3 regions of the Kitasatospora sp. MY 5-36 genome follow, and region 1 is predicted to be linked to each of the others. Evidence: predicted binding sites of a transcription regulator. Region 1 holds the regulator's gene; each other region holds the start of a gene.

Region 1 (7,663 bases):
GCGGGTCAACGGCGACCTCCAGCGCTGGCAGACGATCAAGAAGTTCCACCTGCTGCCGCGCGACCTCGACATCGAGCACGGCGAGCTCACCCCGAGCCTGAAGATCAAGCGCCCGGTGGTCGAGCGGACCTACGCCGACGCGGTCACCGCCATGTACGCGGGCGCCAACGAGGCCTGACCGGCCCCGCCCCCGTACGGCCCGCCGGGTTCGGTCGGGCCGTACGGGACAATGGGCTCATGCCCTCCGCACTCCCCGACGGCGATCCGGTGCCGTCCGACGGTTCCCTGCCCGCACACGCCCTCGACGGGCTGGGCGACCGGCCGTTCGGCTTCTACCTGCACGTGCCGTACTGCGCCAGCCGCTGCGGCTACTGCGACTTCAACACCTACACCGCCACCGAGCTGCGCTCCTCCGGGGCCGTCGCCTCGCAGGAGACCTACGCGGACAACGTGGTCGCCGAGATCCGCCACGCCCGGAAGGTGCTGGGCTCCGCCGACCTGCCGGTGCACACCGTCTTCCTGGGCGGCGGCACCCCGACCCTGCTGCCCGCCCGCGACCTGGTCAAGATGCTCGCCGCGATCCGCGAGGAGTTCGGGCTCGCCGACGGCGCCGAGGTCACCACCGAGGCCAACCCGGAGTCCGTCGACCCGGCGTACCTGGCCGAACTGCGCGAGGGCGGCTACAACCGGCTCTCCTTCGGCATGCAGAGCGCCCGCCCGCACGTCCTGAAGCTGCTCGACCGCCACCACACCCCGGGCCGCCCCGAGGCCTGCGTGGCCGAGGCCCGAGCGGCCGGCTTCGAACACGTCAACCTCGACCTCATCTACGGCACCCCGGGCGAGTCCGACGACGACTGGCGGGCCTCCCTGGACGCCGCCATCGGCGCCGGGCCCGACCACGTCTCCGCGTACTCGCTGATCGTCGAGGAGGGCACCCGGCTCGCCGCCCGCGTCAAGCGCGGCGAACTGCCGATGATCGACGACGACGTGCACGCCGACCGCTACCTGATCGCCGAGGAGGCGCTCGCCGCCGCCGGCTACTCCTGGTACGAGGTCTCCAACTGGGCCACCACCCCCGAGGGCCGCTGCCGCCACAACGAGCTCTACTGGACCGGCGGCGACTGGTGGGGCGCCGGCCCCGGCGCCCACAGCCACGTCGGCGGCGTCCGCTGGTGGAACGCCAAGCACCCCGCCGCCTACGCCCAAGCCCTCGCCGAGCACCGCACCCCGGCCCTGGCCCGCGAGGTGCTGGCCGACGAGGACCGCCGCGTCGAACGCATCCTGCTGGAGCTCCGCCTGGTCGACGGCATCCCCCTCGACCTCCTCACCGACACCGGCCGCGAGGCCGCCGACCGCCACCTCGCCGACGGCCTCCTCGCCCCCGGCCCCTACGCCCGGGGCCGCGCCACCCTCACCCTCCAGGGCCGCCTCCTGGCCGACGCCGTCGTACGTGACCTGGTGGACTGACCGAGGGCTTACCGTGTGCGCATGACTACGCGTAGTGCGCGAATGCGGAGGGTCCTGGAGGATCTCGAACTCCCTGAGGGCGTGCGTGCCGAGATCATCCTCGGGGAGGTCGTGCTGACTCTGAGCTCCGACCTGACGACCAACCTCATCGTCGCGTCCCTCATCGACCAGATCCCACGCGAGGCATGGGACTGCTGGACCAGGCGAGACGTCTCCTGCTGGGGAGACGACAGCAGGCTCCAGCCGGACCTCGTGGTGTTCGAGAGGGCGCTCTCCGAAGCCGGTTCGCCGACGATCGTGGTCGAAGTGGTCTCAGGGATCAGCTTGTTCAGGGACCACCACACGAAGCGGGGGCTGTACGCCGGCGCTGGGATTCCGGCCTACCTGGTCGTCGATCCGGTCCGAGCCGTCTGCGTGCTGATGACCGAGCCGAGTCGGGCGACCCTCACCGGAGTGCCCGACTACCTCTCCGAGCGGACCAGCCTCTTCGGCGAGGCCGTTCCTGTGGATCCGATGGGTGTGAGTCTGGTGACTGCCGACTTTCCCCGCCGTCACTCCGGCAGGGCCGTGAAGTCGATCAGTTCCTCGACCCGGCCCAGGAGTTCGGGCTCCAGGTCCTTGTAGGAGTCGACCTTCGAGAGGATGTGCTTCCAGGCCGCGGGGGTGTCCACCGGCCAGCCGAGGCGGCGGCAGGTGCCCTCCTTCCAGTCCTCGCCCCGAGGGACGGCGGGCCAGGCGGGGATGCCGACGGAGGAGGGCTTCACGGCCTGCCAGATGTCGATGTAGGGGTGGCCGACGACCAGTACCGAGTCGCCGGTGACCCGGGCGGCGATGCGGTGCTCCTTCGTGCCCGGGAGCAGGTGGTCGACCAGGACGCCGAGGCGGCGGCCGGGGCCGGGGGCGAAGTCGGCGACGATCGCGGGCAGGTCGTCGATGCCGCGCAGGTACTCGACGACCACGCCCTCGATCCGCAGGTCGTCGCCCCAGACCCGTTCGACCAGCTCCGCGTCGTGCCGGCCCTCGACGTAGATGCGGGACTCGCGGGCGACCCGGGCGCGGGCGCCGGGGACGGCGACGGAGCCGGAGGCGGTGCGGCCCGGGGTGCGGGCGGGGGCCGGGCCGGCCGGGCGGACCAGGGTGACGACCCTTCCCTCCAGCAGGAAGCCGCGCGGCACCAGGGGGAACACCCGGTGCTTGCCGAACCGGTCCTCCAGGGTGACGGTGAAGCCCTCGGCGGTCTTCTCGCAGCGCACCACGGCCCCGCAGTAGCCGGTCGCCGCCTCCTCGACCACCAGGTCCCGCTCGGCGGGCACCTCCGGGGCGGGCTGCTGCTTCTTCCACGGCGGGGTCAGGTCGGGTCCGTACTGGCGGCTGCGCATACGGGTGATCATAGGGAGGGCGGACGGCGCGTCAGAGGCCCGGCGCGCCCCAGACCGGGAACCAGCGGCTCAGGTCCTTCTCCAGCCGCAGGTCGTTCCCCAGCATCGCGTTGACCTGCAGTTCCAGCGGACTGTCGCGCCGCTCCCCGCCGCCGGGCATCGGGGCGAAGGGGTAGAACGTCCCCCGCTTGTAGAGGTAGACGAGGGCCAGCGACCGCCCGTCCGGGTCGCGGAAGCCGACCAGCGAGCAGAGCAGCTGCGGCCCGAAGCCGTTCGCCTCCAGTTCGCTGTTGACCGCGTGCAGGTCGTTGACCAGTTCGGGCAGTTCCTCGGGGCGGTGCCGGGCGAGCAGCCAGGAGTAGCCGTAGCCGTCCTTGGAGGCCTCCACGGGGACGCCGCCGCGCTCGGTGTCGGCGTCCAGCAGCGCCCGGACCTGCTGCTGGACCTGGACGAAGGCCGCGCCCTCGACGGCCGCGAAGCAGACCGAGCCGAGCCCGGTGGGGGTGAAGCCGGCCCCGGCCTCCAGGGTGAGCGCGGCGGACGGCACGCCGAACAGCTGGTCGAGGTCGGGCTTGACGGGCTTGGTGCGGCCGAACAGGGCGTCCAGGATTCCCACGGCGGTCCTCTCGGGTCGAAAACTGAGGCTCAGCGGCCGAGCTGCTCGGAGATCTTCGCCAGCTGCTCCAGCCGCTTCTCCAGGCTCGGGTGGGTGGAGAACAGCTGTGAGGCGGCCTCCCGGGCGCTCAGCGCGGGGGCGAAGTAGAAGGCGTTGTACGGCTGGGCCTGGCGCAGGTCCTTGCTGGGGATGGCCGCGATCTGCCCGGTCACCTTGGTGAGCGCCGAGGCGAGGGCGCTGGGGTGTCCGGTGAGCTGGGCGGCGGCCCGGTCGGCGGCGAGTTCGCGGTAGCGGGACAGCAGCCGGGTGAGCAGGAAGCTGATCGCGTAGACGACGACCGACACCAGCGGGATGATCAGCGCCAGGACGGCCGCGTTCTGGTCGTTGTTGTTGCGCCCGCCGCCCATGAACCCGCCGTACATCGCGATCCGGGTCATCGCCCCGGCGAGGACGCCGAGGAAGCCGGCGATCGTCATCACCGCGACGTCCCGGTGGGCGACGTGCGACAGCTCGTGGGCGAGGACGCCCTCCAGTTCCTCGGGCTCCAGCCGGCGCAGCAGCCCGGTGGTCACGCAGACCACCGCGTTCTGCGGGTTGCGGCCGGTGGCGAAGGCGTTCGGCATGTCGTTGTCGGCGACCGCCACGCGGGGTTTGGGCATGTCGGCCAGGGCGCAGAGCCGGTCGATGGTGCCGTGCAGCTGGGGGAACTGCTCCGGGGACACCTGGCGGGCGCCCATCGCCCGTTCGGTGATCTTGTCGCTGAACCAGAACTGGGCCACGAACAGCCCGCCGGAGATCAGGACGATCAGTGGCCAGGCGCCGCGCAGCAGCGCGATCAGCAGGCCGGTGAAACCGACGTACAGCAGCCCGATCACGAACATCGTCGCGACCATGCGGCCGGTCAGGCCGCGGTCCGGCGCGAAACGGGTGTGCTGGCCCGAGCTCGACATCGCTTGCTCCTCCATTCGCCGTCGCTTTCGATGCTGCCACCCGGACGGCCTCCCGGCACCACCCCGGCGCCGGGAGGATCGAACCGCCGGGGCCCCGCGGGCCGTGAGCGGAACTGCGGGGAGGATCACCCCGGTCCGGCCGTTCCTGCCGTAGGACCCGGGCCTTACACTGGCAGGTACGGTTTTGGCACTCGCGTGTTCAGAGTGCCAGGGCAAGGGTCTTCGGAGCGGCCCGCAGCAGCAAGGGACACAGTCGGACAACGTGCGAAGACGGAGGTGCGTGCCCCATGGCCGGTGAGGTCCGCCAGCTGGACGAACGCAAGCTCGCCGTGCTCCGCGCGATCGTGCAGGACTACGTGGGCACCGAGGAGCCGGTCGGCTCCAAGGCCCTGGTGGAACGGCACAACCTCGGGGTCTCGCCGGCGACCGTCCGCAACGACATGGCGGCGCTGGAGGAGGAGGGCTACATCCACCAGCCGCACACCAGCGCCGGCCGCATCCCGACCGACAAGGGGTACCGCCTCTTCGTCGACAAGCTCGCCGAGATCAAGCCGATGAGCGCCCCCGAGCGCCGGGCCATCCGGCACTTCCTGGACGGCGCGGTCGACCTGGACGACGTGGTCGCGCGCACCGTGCGGCTGCTCGCCCAGCTGACCCGGCAGGTCGCGGTGGTGCAGTACCCCTCGCTGACGCGCTCCACCGTCCGGCACATCGAGCTGGTGGCGCTGGCCCCGGCCAAGGTGATGCTGGTGCTGATCACCAACACCGGCCGGGTCGAGCAGCGGATGGTCGACTGCCCGGGCCCGGTCGGCGAGACGGTGCTGGCGGACCTGCGGGCCCGGATCAACGCGAGGGCCGCCGGCCGGCGCCTCCCGGAGGTCCCGGGGCTGCTGGAGGAGCTGCCGGCGCAGTTCGAACCGGCCGAGCGGCCGACCGTCAGCACGGTCCTGGCGACCCTGTTCGAGACGCTCGCCGAGCAGAACGAGGAGCGGATCATGCTGGCCGGCACGGCCAACCTGACCCGCTTCGGGCACGACTTCCCGCTCAGCATCCAGCCGGTGCTGGAGGCCCTGGAGGAGCAGGTCGTCCTGCTCCGCCTCCTGGGTGAGACCGCGGACGCCGCGATGACGGTCCGGATCGGGCGGGAGAACACCTACGAGGGGCTGACTTCCACGTCCATCGTCTCGGTCGGCTACGGTTCGGGCGACGAGAGCGTGGCGAAACTGGGTGTGATCGGTCCGACCCGGATGGACTACCCGGGCACAATGGGGGCGGTGCGAGCGGTGGCGCGGTACGTGGGCCAGATCCTGGCCGAGTCCTAGCAAAGGCCGCCGTCGGAAATCCGACGGCGGTGACCAGTCGCAGCACTACTACAGGCGGAACAAGCGGAGCATTTGGTGGCCACGGACTACTACGCGGTACTCGGCGTCCGACGGGATGCGGGGCAGGACGAGATCAAGAAGGCGTTCCGGCGCCTGGCGCGCGAACTGCACCCGGACGTCAACCCGGACCCGAAGACGCAGGAGCGGTTCAAGGAGATCAACGCCGCTTACGAGGTGCTCTCCGATCCGCAGAAGCGCCAGGTCTACGACCTCGGCGGGGACCCGCTGTCCCCGGGCGGCGGCGCGGGCGGCTTCGGCGCCGGCGCGGCGGGCTTCGGCTTCTCCGACATCATGGACGCCTTCTTCGGCGCCGCGGCCGGCCAGCGCGGCCCGCGCTCGCGCACCCGCCGGGGCCAGGACGCCATGATCCGGCTGGAGATCACCCTGGAGGAGGCCGCTTTCGGCACCACCAAGGAGCTCCAGGTCGACACCGCCGTCACCTGCACCACGTGCAGCGGCGAGGGCGCGGCCCCCGGCACCTCGGCGCAGACCTGTGACATGTGCCGCGGCAAGGGCGAGGTCTCCCAGGTCACCCGGTCCTTCCTGGGCCAGGTCATGACCTCCCGCCCCTGCCCGCAGTGCCAGGGCTTCGGCACCGTCGTGCCGACCCCGTGCCCGGAGTGCGCCGGCGACGGCCGGGTGCGCGCCCGCCGCACGCTGACCGTCAAGATCCCGGCCGGTGTCGACAACGGCACCCGGATCCAGCTGGCCGGCGAGGGCGAGGTCGGCCCCGGCGGCGGCCCGGCCGGCGACCTGTACGTCGAGATCGCCGAGACCACCCACACGATCTTCCAGCGGCGCGGGGACGACCTGCACTGCACCGTCACCATCCCGATGACGGCGGCCGCGCTCGGCACCCAGGTGCCGCTGCAGACCCTGGACGGCCTGGAGGAGGTCGACATCCGGCCCGGCACCCAGTCCGGCCAGTCGATCCCGCTGCACGGCCGGGGCATCACCCACCTGCGCGGCGGCGGCCGGGGCGACCTGATAGTGCACGTCGAGGTGAAGACGCCCAGCAAGCTCGACCCCGAGCAGGAGGAGCTGCTGCGCCGCCTCGCGGTGCTGCGCGGCGAGGAGCGGCCGTCCGGCCAGTTCGCGCCGGGCCAGCAGGGCCTCTTCTCCCGGCTGAAGGACGCCTTCAACGGCCGGTAGCCGTCCGCGGAGGGGTGCCGGGGGCCAACGACCCCGGCACCCCTTTCGCGTGTCCGTCCCACTTCCGCACGAAAGAGGTTCCCCGTCATGACCGCGCCCGTCTTCGTCGTCGAGACCGAGCGGATCGCCGCCGCCGCGCCCGGGGCCGTGGTGCGCCTGGACGGCCCGGAGGGGCGGCACGCGGCCGCGGTGAAGCGGCTGGAGCCGGGCGAGGCGGTGACCCTGGCCGACGGGCTGGGGCTCGGCGTGGACGGCACGGTCGCCGAGGTGCTCGGCAAGGACGCGATCGACGTGCGGGTCGCCGCCGTGCGCCGCGAGCCGGAGCCCGCGCCGCGGATCGTCGTCGTCCAGGCGCTGCCCAAGGGCGACCGCGGCGAGCTGGCCGTGGAGACCATGACCGAGGTCGGCGTGGACGTGGTGATCCCGTGGGCCGCCTCGCGCTGCATCACCCAGTGGAAGGGCGAGCGCGGCGCCAAGGCGCTCGCCAAGTGGCGGGCCCCCGCCCGGGAGGCGGGCAAGCAGTCCCGCCGGCTGCGCTTCCCCGAGGTCCGCGAGCCGATGACCACCAGGCAGCTGGCGCCCGTCCTGGCGGGGGCCGCGTTCGCCGCCGTGCTGCACGAGGAGGGCGCCGAACCGCTGGCGCACGCCGTGCTGCCGGAGGGCGGGGACATCGTCCTGGTGGTCGGCCCGGAGGGCGGGGTCTCCCCGGAGGAGCTG
Region 2 (7,663 bases), on a different contig from region 1:
GTGTACCGGGCCACCGCCACGACCGGGACGAGCAGCAGCGCGGTCGCGGCGCCCCGGGCCGCCCAGCCGCCGATCGCGGGGTGGGCCTCCAGCGCGAGCGCGGCCAGGAAGGCCGCGATCCAGCCGAACGCCAGCAGCGAGGCGGCCCCCAGGACCGTCAGCAGCGCGAGCAGCAGGTCCGTCGGACGGCCGACCGGGCGCAGCGGGTCGGCGAGCGGCAGCCGGTTCACCGCCACAGCACGCCCGAGGAGAGGACCGCCGGCAGCGCGAACGGGGCGAGCCCGGCGGCGACCGGGAGGAGCCGGTAGCCGGACCGCCGGCTGCGGAAGGCCACCACGAGGCCCGCCGCCAGGGCGACCACCGGGGCGGCCAGCATCCCGATGCCCAGGAAGGCCCACCCGCGCCCGTCCCCGTCGTCCCCGTAGCCGGGGATGGTGCCGAGGCAGGCGACGAGGAGGAAGGCGACGAACGGCAGCACGCCCCCCAGCAGGGGCAGCGACAGCAGGGCGAGGGCGGCGTCCTTGGGCCGGGACGGGCCGATGCGCACCGGGATCGAGGTCATGGCAGGAGTCTGGCGGGGCCGGGCCCGGTCGTACATGAGTACGGCTACTCATTCGCGAACCGGGGACTTCCGGGACTCGCCGTTGGCACTCTGGTTGACTGAGTGCTAACACGGCCCTATGGTCATCCTTGGCACTCACCACTAGGGGAGTGCTAACGCGACGACGTGTGTCTGACCCCCGCGACGGCAGGCCCGCAGGATCGCCCCTACCCGTTAGAAAACCCCGTAATCTCCGAAGGGGAGCTCGGACGTGACCACCAGCAGCAAGGTTGCCATCAAGCCGCTCGAGGACCGCATCGTGGTCCAGCCGCTCGACGCCGAGACCACCACGGCCTCCGGCCTGGTTATCCCGGACACCGCCAAGGAGAAGCCCCAGGAGGGCGTCGTCCTGGCCGTCGGCCCGGGCCGCTTCGAGGACGGTCAGCGTCTGCCGCTCGACCTCGCCGTCGGCGACATCGTCCTGTACTCGAAGTACGGCGGCACCGAGGTGAAGTACAAGGGCGAGGAGTACCTCGTCCTCTCGGCCCGCGACGTTCTCGCGGTCATCGAGAAGTAAGACGTACCGACCCGCCCCGGATCCGTGTCCCAGTGACAGGGGCCCGGGGCGTGGTTGTTGGTTCACGTAGTTCGGCGGCCGGTGGGCCGGCCGCAGCCCCGAGGGAATAGGGAACATGGCGAAGATCCTGCAGTTCGACGAGGACGCCCGCCGCTCGCTGGAGCGCGGTGTCAACAAGCTGGCCGACACCGTCAAGGTGACCATCGGCCCCAAGGGCCGCAACGTCGTCATCGACAAGAAGTTCGGCGCCCCGACCATCACCAACGACGGTGTCACCATCGCCCGCGAGGTCGAGCTGGACGACCCGTACGAGAACCTTGGCGCGCAGCTCGTCAAGGAGGTCGCCACCAAGACCAACGACGTCGCGGGTGACGGCACCACGACCGCCACCGTGCTGGCCCAGGCCCTGGTCAACGAGGGTCTGCGCAACGTCGCCGCCGGTGCCGGCCCGGCCGCCCTGAAGAAGGGCATCGACAAGGCCGTCGCCGCGGTCTCCGAGCACCTGCTGTCCGTCGCCCGCGAGATCGAGGGCAAGGACGACGTCGCCGCCGTCGCCTCCCTCTCCGCGCAGGACACCCAGGTCGGCGAGCTGATCGCCGAGGCGATCGACAAGGTCGGCAAGGACGGTGTCATCACCGTCGAGGAGTCGAACACCTTCGGCGTGGAGCTGGACTTCACCGAGGGCATGCAGTTCGACAAGGGCTACCTGTCGCCGTACTTCGTCACCGACGCCGAGCGCCAGGAAGCGGTCCTCGAGGACCCGTACATCCTGATCAACCAGGGCAAGATCTCCTCCATCCAGGAGCTGCTGCCGCTGCTGGAGAAGATCCTCCAGGGCGGTGCCTCCAAGCCGCTGCTGATCATCGCCGAGGACGTCGACGGCGAGGCGCTGTCGACCCTGGTCGTGAACAAGATCCGTGGCACCTTCAACGCCGTCGCCGTCAAGGCCCCGGGCTTCGGCGACCGCCGCAAGGCGATCCTCGGCGACCTGGCCGTCCTGACCGGTGGCCAGGTCATCTCCGAGGAGGTCGGCCTCAAGCTCGACCAGGTCGGCCTGGACGTGCTGGGCACCGCCCGCCGCGTGACCATCACCAAGGACGAGACCACGGTCGTCGACGGTGCCGGTGACTCCGAGGCCGTCGCCGGCCGCGTCGCCCAGATCAAGGGCGAGATCGCCGCGACCGACTCCGACTGGGACCGCGAGAAGCTGCAGGAGCGCCTGGCCAAGCTGGCCGGCGGCGTCTGCGTCATCAAGGTCGGCGCCGCCACCGAGGTGGAGCTGAAGGAGCGCAAGCACCGCCTGGAGGACGCCATCTCGGCGACCCGCGCCGCGGTCGAGGAGGGCATCGTCGCCGGCGGTGGCGCCTCCCTGGTCCACGCCGCCAAGGTGCTGGACGAGGGCCTGGGCCTGTCGGGTGACGAGGCCACCGGTGTCGCCGTGGTCCGCAAGGCGCTGCACGAGCCGCTGCGCTGGATCGCCCAGAACGCCGGCCTGGAGGGCTACGTCATCACCTCCAAGGTCGCCGAGCTGGAGATCGGCCAGGGCTACAACGCCGCCACCGGCGAGTACGGTGACCTGGTGAAGGCCGGCGTCATCGACCCGGTCAAGGTCACCCGCTCCGCCCTGGAGAACGCCGCCTCGATCGCCTCCCTGCTTCTCACCACCGAGACCCTCGTGGTGGAGAAGAAGGAGGAGGAGGCCGACAACGGTCACGGCCACGGCCACGGCCACTCGCACTGAGGCTCCGACGCCTGACCGGAGGCCCGGTCCGCTCCCCCCGGGGGCGGGCCGGGCCTCCGGCGTTCCGTCCGGGCCTCGCTTGAGGCTTCAACTATCAGCAGAATTTTGCAGAATGCAAAGATTGCCTTATAACTAAGGCATGATCGAGGCCCGCCATCTGCGCGTTCTGCGTGCCGTCGCCCGCACCGGCTCCTTCTCCGCCGCCGCCCGCGAGCTGGGGTGTACGCAGCCCGCCATCAGTCAGCAGATGAAGGCCCTGGAGAAGTCGGTGGACACCCCGCTGGTGGTCCGCTCGGGCCGCGGGATGCAGCTCAGCGAGGCCGGCCGGGTCCTGCTCAAGCATGCCACCGGAATCCTGGCCGGGCTCTCCGCCGCCGAGGAGGAGGTGGCCGCGATCGCCGGGCTGCGGGCCGGACGGGTGCGGCTGGTCTCCTTCCCGACCGCGAGCTCCACCCTGGTGCCGCCCGCGGTCGCCCGCCTGCGGGACAGCCATCCGGGGGTGCGCGTGTCGCTGGTCGAGGCCGAGCCGCCGGAGTCGCTGGCGATGCTGCGCGGCGGCGAGTGCGAGATCGCGCTGGCCTTCCGCTACCCGCAGTCCGACGGCGCCGTCGCGCTTCCGGCGCCCGCCCACGGCACGCCGCGCGAGGCCCGGGCCGAGGCCAACCTGGAGGCGCAGCAGCTGACCGCCGGGACCGACTGGTCCGACCTGGTGGTCGCCCCGCTGCTGGACGACCCGCTGGTGGGCGTGCTGCCGGCCGGCCATCCGCTGGCGGGGCGGGGCGGGGCGGTGGGGCTGGCCGAGCTGGCGGAGGAGCAGTGGATCGCCGGCTGCCCGCAGTGCCGGGGGCACCTGGTGGAGCTGTGCACCGGGGCGGGCTTCGAGCCGCGGATCGACTTCGCGACGGACGACTACCCGGCGGTGGTGGGCCTGGTGGCGGCCGGTCTCGGGGTGGCGGTGCTGCCCCGGCTGGCGCTGCGGTCGGTGCGTCCTGACGGCGTGTCGACGGTGCCGGTGCGGACGGCCTCCGGGGCGCCCGCGGTGCGCCAGGTGGTCGCGCTGACCCTCCCGGACCTGGCCGAGGTGCCGGCCGTGGCGCTGATGCTGGAGCGGCTGGCGGGGGCGGCCGCCGACCGCTGACGGTGGGTGACGGGGCTGCCGGGGTCCGGTACGTACGGTGAGCCAGAAGACTGAAGCGCCGCGAAGAAACGTTTCTTCACGGCGCTCAAGGAGACGGGTCTACCGCTGGGCGACCGCCGGCGGGGCCAGCGGAACCTCGACCAGTCGGTGCCGCGAGCGCCCCAGCATCTCCTCGCGTTCGTCCTCGGTCATCCCGCCCCACACGCCGTACGGCTCGCGGACCGCCAGCGCGTGCGCCGCGCACTCGGCGATCACCGGGCAGCGCATGCAGACCTCCTTGGCGCTGGCCTCGCGCGAACTGCGCGCCGCCCCGCGCTCGCCCTCGGGGTGGAAGAAGAGCGAGCTGTCCACGCCACGGCAGGCTGCGGAGAGCTGCCAGTCCCAGAGGTCCGCGTTGGGACCGGGGAGGCGGGAGAAATCTGCCATGGCTCATTCCCTTCAGAGGCTGTCGGCCGTCGGCCGGGCGTTCGGCGGGGCTGCTGCCGAGCGGTGCGGCGGGGCTTCGATGCACTGGTGTGGACACCTGGAAATATGACTTAAGGCAACTCCATGGACAAGTCACCCACACACTGGCACAACAGTCAATGACCATACGAAAGCTATAAAAACGGGCATAGTGGGCAAGGGGCTCCAGCGGGCGCGGACGTGGCAATCGGGTGGTCGACGGGCGCGCGGGGTGCCGAATCGATGTGCGGGTCGTACGCCGACCGCGCGCGAGCTGCGCAAAAGAGCGGCGTGTGCACCGCGATGCGGCTGATCGGTAATGGGTTGGCCACGTACAGTGGTGGAGATGGCCCCGAAGGCCGTAACTCATTCGAGTGACGGTCGTTGGAAGTGCGGAGGCGGTTAGCGGGCGCCGGACGTCGGGAACGATCGCGGGCAGGTTGGGGCGATCACCGCGGAGTCCGTCGCCGATCGGCCGTGTCGTAGAGGTTCGTACCAGCCAGGAGGCTCAACGTGACGCGGATCAGCTGCGGAGGACGACGGTCATGACTTCCGTTCTCGTTTGCGACGATTCCCCGCTCGCCCGCGAGGCGCTTCGCCGCGCGGTCGCGACCGTACCCGGTGTGGACCGGGTCACCACCGCGACGAACGGGGAGGAGGTCCTCCGCCGCTGGGTGGCCGACCGCTCCGATCTCGTTCTGATGGACGTCCGGATGCCCGGCCTCGGCGGGGTCGAGACGGTCCGGCGGCTGCTGTCCGCCGACCCGGGCGCGCGGATCATCATGCTCACCGTCGCCGAGGACCTCGACGGGGTCGCGCTCGCGGTGGCCGCGGGCGCCCGCGGGTACCTGCACAAGGACGCCTCGCGCGCCGAGCTGCGGGCCACCGTCACCCAGGCCCTCGCCGACCCGACCTGGCGGCTCGCCCCCCGCCGGCTGCGCAGCCCCGACATGGGCGCGGCGCCCACCCTGACGGCGCGTGAGATCCAGGTGCTGGAGGGCATGAGCCACGGCCGCAGCAACGCCGAGATCGGCCGCGAGCTGTTCCTCTCCGAGGACACCGTGAAGACCCACGCCCGACGGCTGTTCAAGAAGCTCGGGGCCTCCGACCGGGCGCACGCGGTGGCGCTGGGCTTCCGCTGGGGCCTGGTCCGCTGACCACCGGCGGCGCCGCCGGTTGCGGCGTGCCGCCGGAGGTTCCCGGAGCGGGCGCCGCACGGGCGTGTGACGTTACGGTCCCGAGGTTGCACCATGGAGGAGTGGAGCACCTCGGGGACCAGCGGACAGGCACTGCGGCGAACCACGCAGCCGCAGGACACTCGGCGGACGGCGCGACGGACGGGACCGCCGACGGCGGCGGGGCGGGAGGCGGCACGGTGCAGGAGGGGCCGGTGGTGCGCGGGACGCCGGACGGTGCCGCAGCGCATAACGTTCCGGTGCACAACTCCGGACGCGGTGCCGCGTTTTCCCGCTCGACCAGGCACCATGGACCGATGCGCGACGACGTCGCCGGTGCGACCGGCCAGGCGGACCCGGTGGAGGCCGAGCCCTCCGGTCCGGGCCACGGTCCGTCGTACGCCGAACCCGGCGGTTCCGCCGGTGGGACCGGGCCGGGCCGCCGGCCGGTGCTCGGCACGGGCGGCTCGCCGCTGGTGGGCGAACTGGTCGCGGCCGCGGTGCGCGGCGAGAACCCGGCGATCGACGCGCTGCTCGCCTACGTCCACCCGCTGGCGCTGCGGTACTGCCGCGCCAAGCTGGTCCGGCTGCCCGGCGGGGCCCGCCACCACGTGGACGACGTCGCGCAGGAGGTCTGCGTGGCGGTGCTCTGCGCACTGCCCCGGTACAAGGACCAGGGGCGCCCGTTCGAGGCCTTCGTGTACGGGATCGCCGCGCACAAGATCGCCGATCTCCAGCGGGCCGCGATGCGCGGGCCCGGCTCGACCGTCGTGCCGCAGGACGACCTGCCGGAGGTGCCGGACGAGGCGCTCGGCCCGGAGGAGCAGGCGCTGCTGAGCAGCGACGCGGCCTGGGCGAAGGAGCTGCTCTCCAACCTGCCGGCCCGTCAGCGCGAGCTGGTGCTGCTGCGGGTGGCCGCCGGGCTGTCGGCGGAGGAGACCGGCGAGGTGCTCGGGATGTCACCGGGTGCCGTCCGGGTGGCCCAGCACCGGGCGCTCAGCCGGCTGCGGGCGCTCGCGGAGGAGTCCTCCTGACCACTCCTCCCGTTGCGTGCCGTTTCCGCCGGTTGCGGGCGGAATGATCCACGGGGCGGGGTTGTTGTCAAGGGCACACGAGGACACATTCGCGGTGCCAGTACCATGGGGTATCGGCGCCTGGGCGGGTTGCCAAAGTTTGACGGGTGCGCGCGGGGTCCCCTTGGAGGATCCTCCTATTCGTACCCGGCTTCGGCGGTCTGCGCGAGTGAGCGATGAATGCGCCCCCACCCTCAGGGCGTGAGCGGATTAGGCCGGCCACGGAAGGTACCCCCCAAATGTCTTACAACGCCGCAGGCGTACCCGAGAAGTTCGCCATGCTCGGGCTCACGTACGACGACGTCCTGCTGCTGCCCGGGGCCTCCGAGGTGCTGCCGAACCAGGTGGACACCTCCTCCCGGGTCTCCCGGAACGTGCGCGTCAACATCCCGCTGCTGTCCGCGGCGATGGACAAGGTCACCGAGTCGCGCATGGCCATCGCGATGGCCCGCCAGGGCGGCGTCGGCGTGCTGCACCGCAACCTCTCGGTCGAGGACCAGGCCAACCAGGTCGACCTGGTGAAGCGGTCCGAGTCCGGCATGGTCACCGACCCGATCACGGTCGGCCCGGAGACCACCCTGGGCGAGGCCGACGCGCTGTGCGCCAAGTTCCGCATCTCCGGCGTGCCGATCGCCGACGAGGCGGGCAAGCTGCTCGGCATCGTCACCAACCGCGACATGGCCTTCGAGTCGGACCGCACCCGCCAGGTCCGCGAGATCATGACCCCGATGCCGCTGATCACCGGCAAGGTCGGCATCTCCGGCGTGGACGCGATGGCCCTGCTGCGCCGCCACAAGATCGAGAAGCTGCCGCTGGTCGACGACGAGGGCCGGATCAAGGGCCTGATCACCGTCAAGGACTTCGTCAAGGCCGAGCAGTACCCGAACGCCGCCAAGGACGCCGAGGGCCGGCTGCTGGTCGGCGCTGCCGTCGGTGCCAGCGCCGAGGCGTTCGACCGGGCCCAGGCCCTGGTC
Region 3 (7,663 bases), on a different contig from region 1:
TGCACCACCCGGTCGTGCCACTCGGGGCGGGTGCGGAGCAGGTGCCGGTAGGCCTGGAGGCCGCGGACGATGTTCTTGCTCAGCTCGGTGCGGTCGACCCGGACGATGGTGCGGCGGTCGCCGACGGCCGCGCGGAGGGCGGCGAGGCGTTCGTCGACGTCGGGGCGGTGGGCGCGCTCGCGCAGGAAGTCGGCGTCGGCGCCGAGGGCGTGGACGCCGAGGCGCGTGGTGCGGCCGTCGACGGTGACGGTGAGCGCGTCGTGGTCGACGGTCGCGCCGAGGAGGTCCTCGCAGCAGGCGGCGAAGGCGCGGGCCCAGCGCTGGGTCAGGAAGCCGGCCCGGTCGGCGCCGAGGATGCCGGTGAGGACGGCCCGGGCGACGTCGTCGGGCAGCATCCGGTAGTACTCGGGCGGGGCCCAGGGGGTGTGCGAGAAGTGGCCGATCCGCAGGTCGGGGCGGGCTTCGCGGAGCAGGGCCGGGACCAGGGAGAGGTGGTAGTCCTGGACGAGGACGGCGGCGTTCGGGGCGGCCTCGGCGGCGAGGGCTTCGGCGAAGGCCTCGTTGTAGGCCCGGTAGGCGGCCCACTCGGTGCGGAAGGCGGCGTCGAAGGAGGGGGCGGTGGGGGTCGCGTAGAGCAGGTGGTGGACGAACCAGAGGGTGGAGTTGGCGACGCCGTTGTAGGCGCGGGCGAAGGTCAGCGGGTCGATGTCCAGCATCCGTACGGCCTGGCCGCCGACCTCGTGGCCGGCCAGGTCGAGGCGGCCGTGTGGTGCCTCGGCGGCGGCCCTGCGGTCGGAGTCGTCGAGGGCGGCGCAGACCCAGACGGCGTTCGGGTCGTCGATGGCGGAGAGGCCGGAGACCAGGCCGCCGCCGCCGCGGCGCAGGGTCAGCGTGCCGTCGTCGGCGGTGCTGAAGGACACCGGTCCCCGGTTGGACGCCACCAGGACGGGGGCGGTGCCGGTCACGCTCGAACGGTTGGTCGTGAGATCGCCCATGGTTGGCATGTTGCCGTGGGGTCGGCGTGGCAAACCCGTGCGGCTCTAATGGCGGGCGGCGTACTCGGGGAGGGTGTGGATCGGGGGGCGTTCGAGGGCGGTCACCGGGTGGGTGTGGGCGGTGAAGGCGCGGGTTTCCGGGTCGCGGGTGAACTGGGTGAGGGGGGGGTGGACGAGGTCGGCGGAGGCCTTGAGGCGGTGGGTGCGGTCGAGGCGTTCCAGGGCGGTCCGGTAGATGGTGGCGGCCATCCGGCCGAGGGCCTGGCCGTCCTGGTGGCGGTGGTGCCGGACGCCGACGTCCACCTGGGCGAGGGCGTCCAGGCCGGCCAGCTCCAGGGCGTCGACCAGCAGGCCGAGTTCGACGCCGTAGCCGGTGGGGAAGGGCAGCCGTTCGAGCAGTGAGCGGCGGGCCGCGTACTCGCCGCCGAGCGGCTGGACGAAACCGGCGAGTTCCGGCCAGTGGAGGTTGAGTAGGGGGCGGGCGACGAGTTCGGTGACCCGGCCGCCGCCGGCTGGCAGGACGGCGCCCTCCGACTCCAGCGGGCGGTCGTACATGGCCTTGACCAGCTGGATGGACTCGTCGGTGAGCAGCGGGCCGACGATGCCGGAGACGAAGGCCGGGTCGAACTCGCGCAGGTCGGCGTCGACGAAGCAGACGACGTCGCCGTGGGTGACCAGCAGTGAGCGCCAGAGCACCTCGCCCTTGCCGGGGACGGCGGGCAGCCGGGGCAGGACGGCGTCGCGGTGCTCGACCCGGGCGCCGGCCTCGGCGGCGACGGCGGCGGTGGCGTCGGTGGAGCCGGAGTCGACGACGACGAGTTCGTCGACGAGCGGGAGGCGTTCCATCAGCTCGCGGCGGATGGTGCGGACGATGTCGCCGACGGTGGCCTCCTCGTCCAGGGCGGGGAGGACCACGCTGACCGTGCGACCGGTGCGCTCCTTGGCGTCGAGCAGGGTACGGACCGGCCGGTCGGCCGCGCTCCAGGAGCGGCGGCGCAGCCAGGACGCCGCCTGCGGGAGGAGCGCGGGAGTCGGTTCGGCGGGCACGGAGATCTCCTCGGCGAGGTCGGTGGGCCGGGTCATCTCGCTTGGCGGACGGTCCCGTTCAGGTTTGACGCCTTCGGATACAGTCTTCGTACAGCGGTCGGACCTTTGCACGCCGGGGTCTCCGTTGAGCACCACCACAATTTCACAAGCTCATCCAGAGGGACTGAGGGAACGGCCCGTTGACGTCCCGGCAACCTTCTCGCGCGGCTGTCTGTCGACAGGCCCCGGCGGGACAGGTGCCAATTCCGTCCCGTGTCGCGACCGCGCCACGGGGAAGATGAGGAGAGAGGCCTCGCCATCATGGCTATCGACACTGCCGCACCCGTTTCCGTCGACCTCGGCCCGGCCGCCGCGCTGTCCTGTCGCGAGTGCGGCACCCGCTTCCCGCTCGGCCCCAGCTTCGCGTGCCTGGAGTGCTTCGGCCCGCTGGAGATCGCCTACGAGTTCGGCAGCGAGGGCGCCGAGGAGCTGCGCAAGCGGATCGAGGCCGGTCCGGCCTCCATCTGGCGGTACGCGCCGCTGCTGCCGGTGCCGGCCGACGTGGCGTCCAAGCCGAACCTGAACCCGGGGTGGACCCCGCTGGTGAAGGCGGACAACCTGGGCCGGGAGCTCGGTTTCACCGCCCAGCTGCACGTCAAGGACGACTCCGGGAACCCGACGCACTCGTTCAAGGACCGGGTGGTCGCGTGCGCGATCGAGGCGGCCCGGGCGTTCGGCTACACCACGCTGTCCTGCTCCTCCACCGGCAACCTGGCCGGCGCGGTGGGTGCGGCGGCGGCCCGGGCCGGGTTCCGGTCCTGCGTGTTCATCCCGCACGACCTGGAGCAGGGCAAGGTCGTCATGGCCGGGGTGTACGGCGGCGAGCTGGTCGGCATCGAGGGCAACTACGACGACGTGAACCGCTTCTGCTCGGAGCTGATCGGCGACCCGGCCGGCGAGGGCTGGGGCTTCGTCAACGTGAACCTGCGGCCGTACTACGGCGAGGGCTCCAAGACGCTGGCGTACGAGATCTGCGAGCAGCTCGGCTGGCGGCTGCCGGAGCAGATCGTGATCCCGATCGCCTCGGGCTCGCAGCTGACGAAGATCGACAAGGGGCTCCAGGAGCTGATCAGGCTCGGCCTGGTCGAGGACCGGCCGTACAAGGTCTTCGGCGCCCAGGCGGAGGGCTGCTCGCCGGTGTCGGCCGCGTTCAAGGCCGGCCGGGACGTGATCAAGCCGGTGAAGCCGGACACCATCGCCAAGTCGCTGGCGATCGGCAACCCGGCCGACGGCCCGTACGTGCTGGACATCGCCCGCCGTACCGGTGGCGCCGTGGAGGACGTCACGGACGCCGAGGTCGTGGCGGCGATCCGGCTGCTGGCGCGGACCGAGGGGATCTTCGCCGAGACCGCGGGCGGGGTGACCGTCGGCGGTCTGGAGAAGCTGGTCGAGACCGGGCAGCTGGACCCGGCCAAGGAGACCGTCGCGATCAACACCGGCGACGGGCTGAAGACCCTGGACGCCGTCTCCGATTCCGGGATGACCGCCGTCATCCGCCCGACGCTGGACTCGTTCCGCGCCGCCGGCCTCGTGTCCGCCTGAACCACCCGATAGGCCCCGCCCCCGCTAGGAGAGTCATGAGCGCCACCGTCCGCATCCCCACCATCCTGCGCACCTACACCGACGGCGCCGCCGAGGTGACCGCCGAGGGTGCCACCCTGGCCGAGGTCGTCGCCGACCTGGAGAAGAACCACGCGGGCATCGCGGCCCGCATCCTGGACGACACGGGCAAGCTGCGCCGCTTCGTGAACGTCTACGTGAACGACGACGACGTGCGCTTCGCCGAGGGTCTGGCGACCGAGATCAAGGACGGCGCCAGCGTCTCGATCATCCCGGCGGTGGCCGGCGGCTGCTGAGCCGACAAAGCAGAACCCGCGGTCGCCCGCGCGTACGGAAATCCGTTCTCCGTATGCGCGGGCGACCGCTCGCATTCCGGCGGGAATATTTCCGGGTCGAGTCGGAGTAGAGTGTGGCTCGGCTGGGAACAGGGTTTCCCTTTCGGCCCCCGCAGTGCTCGGCCCGGGGGCGTCCGGCCGCCGGGGGCGGACCGTGAAACATGTCAGGCAGATGTCAGAATTCGCGCGGGCATTTGAGTAATTCGTCCGCTATGTCCGGCGTGGAATGCCGAGATTATTCCGATTCGATCCGTCCTGTCCCTTGACGCCTTGGCGGAATTACCGGCGGTTGGCCCTGTTGCAGAGGGCGTCGATCCGGATACATTCAGCGGCGGTCGACGCAATCACCCGCTCACCGGAGGCCGCCCGGCGTTCCGCGCGGATGGTTGCGGCGTGCACGGCTGCGCCCAGGGGGGGTTCCCCGGGCCGGCCTTCAACCAACCCGGGCCCGCGACCTGCGGGCACGTGAAGGGCCAGCACAGCACTAGGGGAGTTCGGAATGGCTCAGGGCACCGTCAAGTGGTTCAACGCGGAGAAGGGCTACGGCTTCATCGCGGTCGACGGTGGTGCGGACGTCTTCGTCCACTACAGCGCGATCCAGATGGACGGCTACCGCACCCTCGAGGAGGGCCAGCGGGTCGAGTTCGAGATCTCCCAGGGACAGAAGGGCCCGCAGGCGGACATGGTCCGCGCGGCGGTCTGACCCCTTCCGACTCCAGGAGCTCGGCGCGGCCCTACGGCTGGTGACCACTCGCTTCTCGACGGGCCCGTGCGACGCGTGTCGTACGGGCCCGTCGGCGTTCCCCGACGCGGCTCCGCCGGGGCTCGGGCGGGGCTCCGGCGACGGCTCGCGGATCGTCGATTGGGCTTGCACTCGACCACCCGGAGTGCTAATCATTGGCGTTAGCACTCACAGCGTGAGAGTGACAGCGGACCGGGTCGGTGAGGCCCCCGGGAGCGGTAGGGGAATGGACCCCCGCACACCAGGGCCGTCCGTCGCGGGCACCCCTTGGTCCGAGCAGTCGACCGTGTCCCGGAGGACCACTTCAGATGGCCAAGATCATCGCCTTTGATGAGGAAGCTCGCCGCGGCCTTGAGCGTGGCATGAACCAGCTCGCCGACGCCGTGAAGGTCACGCTCGGCCCCAAGGGCCGCAACGTCGTGCTGGAGAAGAAGTGGGGCGCCCCCACGATCACCAACGACGGTGTCTCCATCGCCAAGGAGATCGAGCTCGAGGACCCGTACGAGAAGATCGGTGCGGAGCTCGTCAAGGAGGTCGCCAAGAAGACGGACGACGTCGCGGGTGACGGCACCACCACCGCCACCGTGCTCGCCCAGGCCCTGGTTCGCGAGGGTCTGCGCAACGTCGCCGCCGGCGCCAACCCGATGGCCCTGAAGCGCGGCATCGAGAAGGCCGTCGCGGCCGTCTCCGACCAGCTGCTGGCCCAGGCCAAGGACGTGGAGACCAAGGAGCAGATCGCCTCCACCGCCTCCATCTCCGCCGCTGACACCCAGATCGGCGAGCTCATCGCCGAGGCCATGGACAAGGTCGGCAAGGAAGGCGTCATCACCGTCGAGGAGAGCAACACCTTCGGTCTGGAGCTCGAGCTCACCGAGGGCATGCGCTTCGACAAGGGCTACATCTCCGCCTACTTCGCCACCGACCTGGAGCGGATGGAGGCGACGTTCGAGGACCCGTACATCCTCATCGCCAACTCCAAGATCGGCTCGGTCAAGGACCTGCTCCCGCTGCTGGAGAAGGTCATGCAGAGCGGCAAGCCGCTGGTCATCATCGCCGAGGACGTCGAGGGCGAGGCGCTGTCGACCCTGGTCGTGAACAAGATCCGTGGCACCTTCAAGTCCGTCGCCGTCAAGGCCCCGGGCTTCGGTGACCGCCGCAAGGCCATGCTCGGCGACATCGCCATCCTCACCGGTGGCACCGTGATCTCCGAGGAGGTCGGCCTCAAGCTGGAGAACGCCGGCATCGACCTGCTGGGCACCGCCCGCAAGGTGGTCATCACCAAGGACGAGACCACCATCGTCGACGGTGGCGGCGACAGCGAGCAGGTCGCGGGCCGCGTGAACCAGATCCGTGCCGAGATCGAGAACAGCGACTCGGACTACGACCGCGAGAAGCTCCAGGAGCGCCTCGCCAAGCTGGCCGGCGGCGTGGCCGTCATCAAGGCCGGCGCGGCCACCGAGGTGGAGCTCAAGGAGCGCAAGCACCGCATCGAGGACGCCGTCCGCAACGCCAAGGCCGCCGTCGAGGAGGGCATCGTCGCCGGTGGTGGCGTCGCCCTGCTGCAGGCCGGTGTCGCCTTCGACAAGCTGGAGCTGGAGGGCGACGAGGCCACCGGTGCCAACATCGTCAAGGTCGCGCTGGAGGCCCCGATCAAGCAGATCGCGACCAACGCCGGCCTGGAGGGTGGCGTCGTGGTGGAGAAGGTGCGCAACCTCCCCGCCGGTCACGGCCTGAACGCGGCCACCAACACCTACGTCGACCTGATCGCCGAGGGCATCATCGACCCGGCCAAGGTGACCCGCTCCGCGCTGCAGAACGCCGCCTCCATCGCGGCGCTGTTCCTGACCACCGAGGCCGTCATCGCCGACAAGCCGGAGAAGGCCGCCGCGGCCGCCGGCGGCGGCATGCCGGGCGGTGACATGGACTTCTGATCCTGATCGCTTCGATCGGATCGGCTGGTTCCTCGTCCGTGTGGGCGGCTCCCTTCGGGGGGCCGCCCACACGGCGTTTCGGCGTCCGGAAGCTCCGGGGCCCGGGCGTTCGGACGTCCGGCGTTTCGGCGTTCGGGCCGGTGGACGGAGAATGGACGGATGGCTTCCGACGACATCGAGACCGCCCTGCACAACGCGCGGGCACTGATCCTGGCCGACCTCACCGCGCGGGACGTGGCGGACGCCGCCGTCGTCTCGCTGGTGGAGCAGGCCGTGACGCACCGCCGCTGGTGGCTGGAGCAGTGGCCGGACGGCACCGAGTACGTGCTCGGGCTGGTCGCCCAGGACGTCCAGGACGCGCTGCTGGAGGCGTACGGGCGCTGGCCGCTGTGCACCGGGTGCGCGGCCGACGGGGACCCGCACGCGCTGAGCGTGGAGCCCGAGCTGGGGCCGGAGCCGCACTGGGTGTGCGGCAAGCAGGGCGCGGTGGTGGCGCCGGTGGGGAAGCTCGCCTAGCCCGGCCGGCTCGGGGCCGGGGGTGCCTTCCGGGGGTGGTGCGCGGGTGGGTACGGTGCGCGCATGGGGCGCTGGGTGTGGGGTGTGGCGGGCGGGTGCTGCGGGCTCGGGCTGTGGTGGGCCGTGCTGGAGGCGGCGGGGGCCGGCCACGACGCGTGGTGGGCCGTGGCCGGGCGGGTCCTGGCCGTGACGGGGGGAGTGGCCGCCGCGGACCGGGTGCGCGGGCGGTGGGGCTGACGGGCCTCAGAGGGTGCCGAGCTCCGCGGTCAGGTTGGCGCGGGCGGCCGCGGTGAAGCGCTCGCGGGCGGCCGGGGTGCGGTAGAGGTCCGGCAGGGCGAGCAGGTGGCGCAGGACGGCGGCCCGGCCGGCCGCGAAGTCCGGCGCGGGGACGAAGCCGTACTCCTCGCGGACCGCGGCCGCGTACGCCGCGTACGCCGCGGGGGAGCCGCCGAGGACGGCGAGGTCCGCGTCGCAGAGCACCTCGCCGTCGCGGTCGCC

The links. Region 1 encodes HrcA, which represses chaperone genes, less so after heat shock. Its sites were predicted from a motif close to TTNGCACTCNGNNNNNCNGAGTGCNAA; they were not measured.
Region 2: groES (co-chaperone GroES) is a predicted target of HrcA. The motif match lies at 645-671, and genes of this name have one in related genera.
Region 3: groL (chaperonin GroEL) is a predicted target of HrcA. The motif match lies at 4,844-4,870, and genes of this name have one in related genera.

The regions. Positions count from the first base shown of each region.
Region 1 is NZ_LFVW01000206.1:1,129-8,791, reverse strand. Features, by position in the region: gene AE652_RS15270 (long-chain fatty acid--CoA ligase) at 1-178, shown strand, start outside; gene hemW (radical SAM family heme chaperone HemW) at 238-1,467, shown strand; gene AE652_RS15260 (Uma2 family endonuclease) at 1,489-2,091, shown strand; gene AE652_RS15255 (DUF3097 domain-containing protein) at 2,019-2,846, opposite strand; gene AE652_RS15250 (hypothetical protein) at 2,878-3,462, opposite strand; gene htpX (zinc metalloprotease HtpX) at 3,492-4,412, opposite strand; gene hrcA (heat-inducible transcriptional repressor HrcA) at 4,700-5,734, shown strand; gene dnaJ (molecular chaperone DnaJ) at 5,810-6,946, shown strand; gene AE652_RS15230 (16S rRNA (uracil(1498)-N(3))-methyltransferase) at 7,034-7,663, shown strand, end outside.
Region 2 is NZ_LFVW01000362.1:2,189-9,851, reverse strand. Features, by position in the region: gene AE652_RS22585 (hypothetical protein) at 1-230, opposite strand, end outside; gene AE652_RS22580 (hypothetical protein) at 227-562, opposite strand; gene groES (co-chaperone GroES) at 813-1,118, shown strand; gene groL (chaperonin GroEL) at 1,234-2,859, shown strand; gene AE652_RS22565 (LysR family transcriptional regulator) at 2,999-3,997, shown strand; gene AE652_RS22560 (WhiB family transcriptional regulator) at 4,097-4,423, opposite strand; gene AE652_RS22555 (response regulator transcription factor) at 4,987-5,598, shown strand; gene shbA (RNA polymerase sigma factor ShbA) at 5,934-6,650, shown strand; gene guaB (IMP dehydrogenase) at 6,929-7,663, shown strand, end outside.
Region 3 is NZ_LFVW01000235.1:7,685-15,347, reverse strand. Features, by position in the region: gene AE652_RS17250 (trehalose-6-phosphate synthase) at 1-995, opposite strand, end outside; gene AE652_RS17245 (glucosyl-3-phosphoglycerate synthase) at 1,041-2,078, opposite strand; SAM riboswitch class I at 2,190-2,326, shown strand; gene thrC (threonine synthase) at 2,343-3,623, shown strand; gene AE652_RS17235 (MoaD/ThiS family protein) at 3,659-3,937, shown strand; gene AE652_RS17230 (cold-shock protein) at 4,476-4,679, shown strand; gene groL (chaperonin GroEL) at 5,027-6,649, shown strand; gene AE652_RS17220 (hypothetical protein) at 6,809-7,165, shown strand; gene AE652_RS46425 (hypothetical protein) at 7,229-7,402, shown strand; gene AE652_RS17215 (hypothetical protein) at 7,409-7,663, opposite strand, start outside.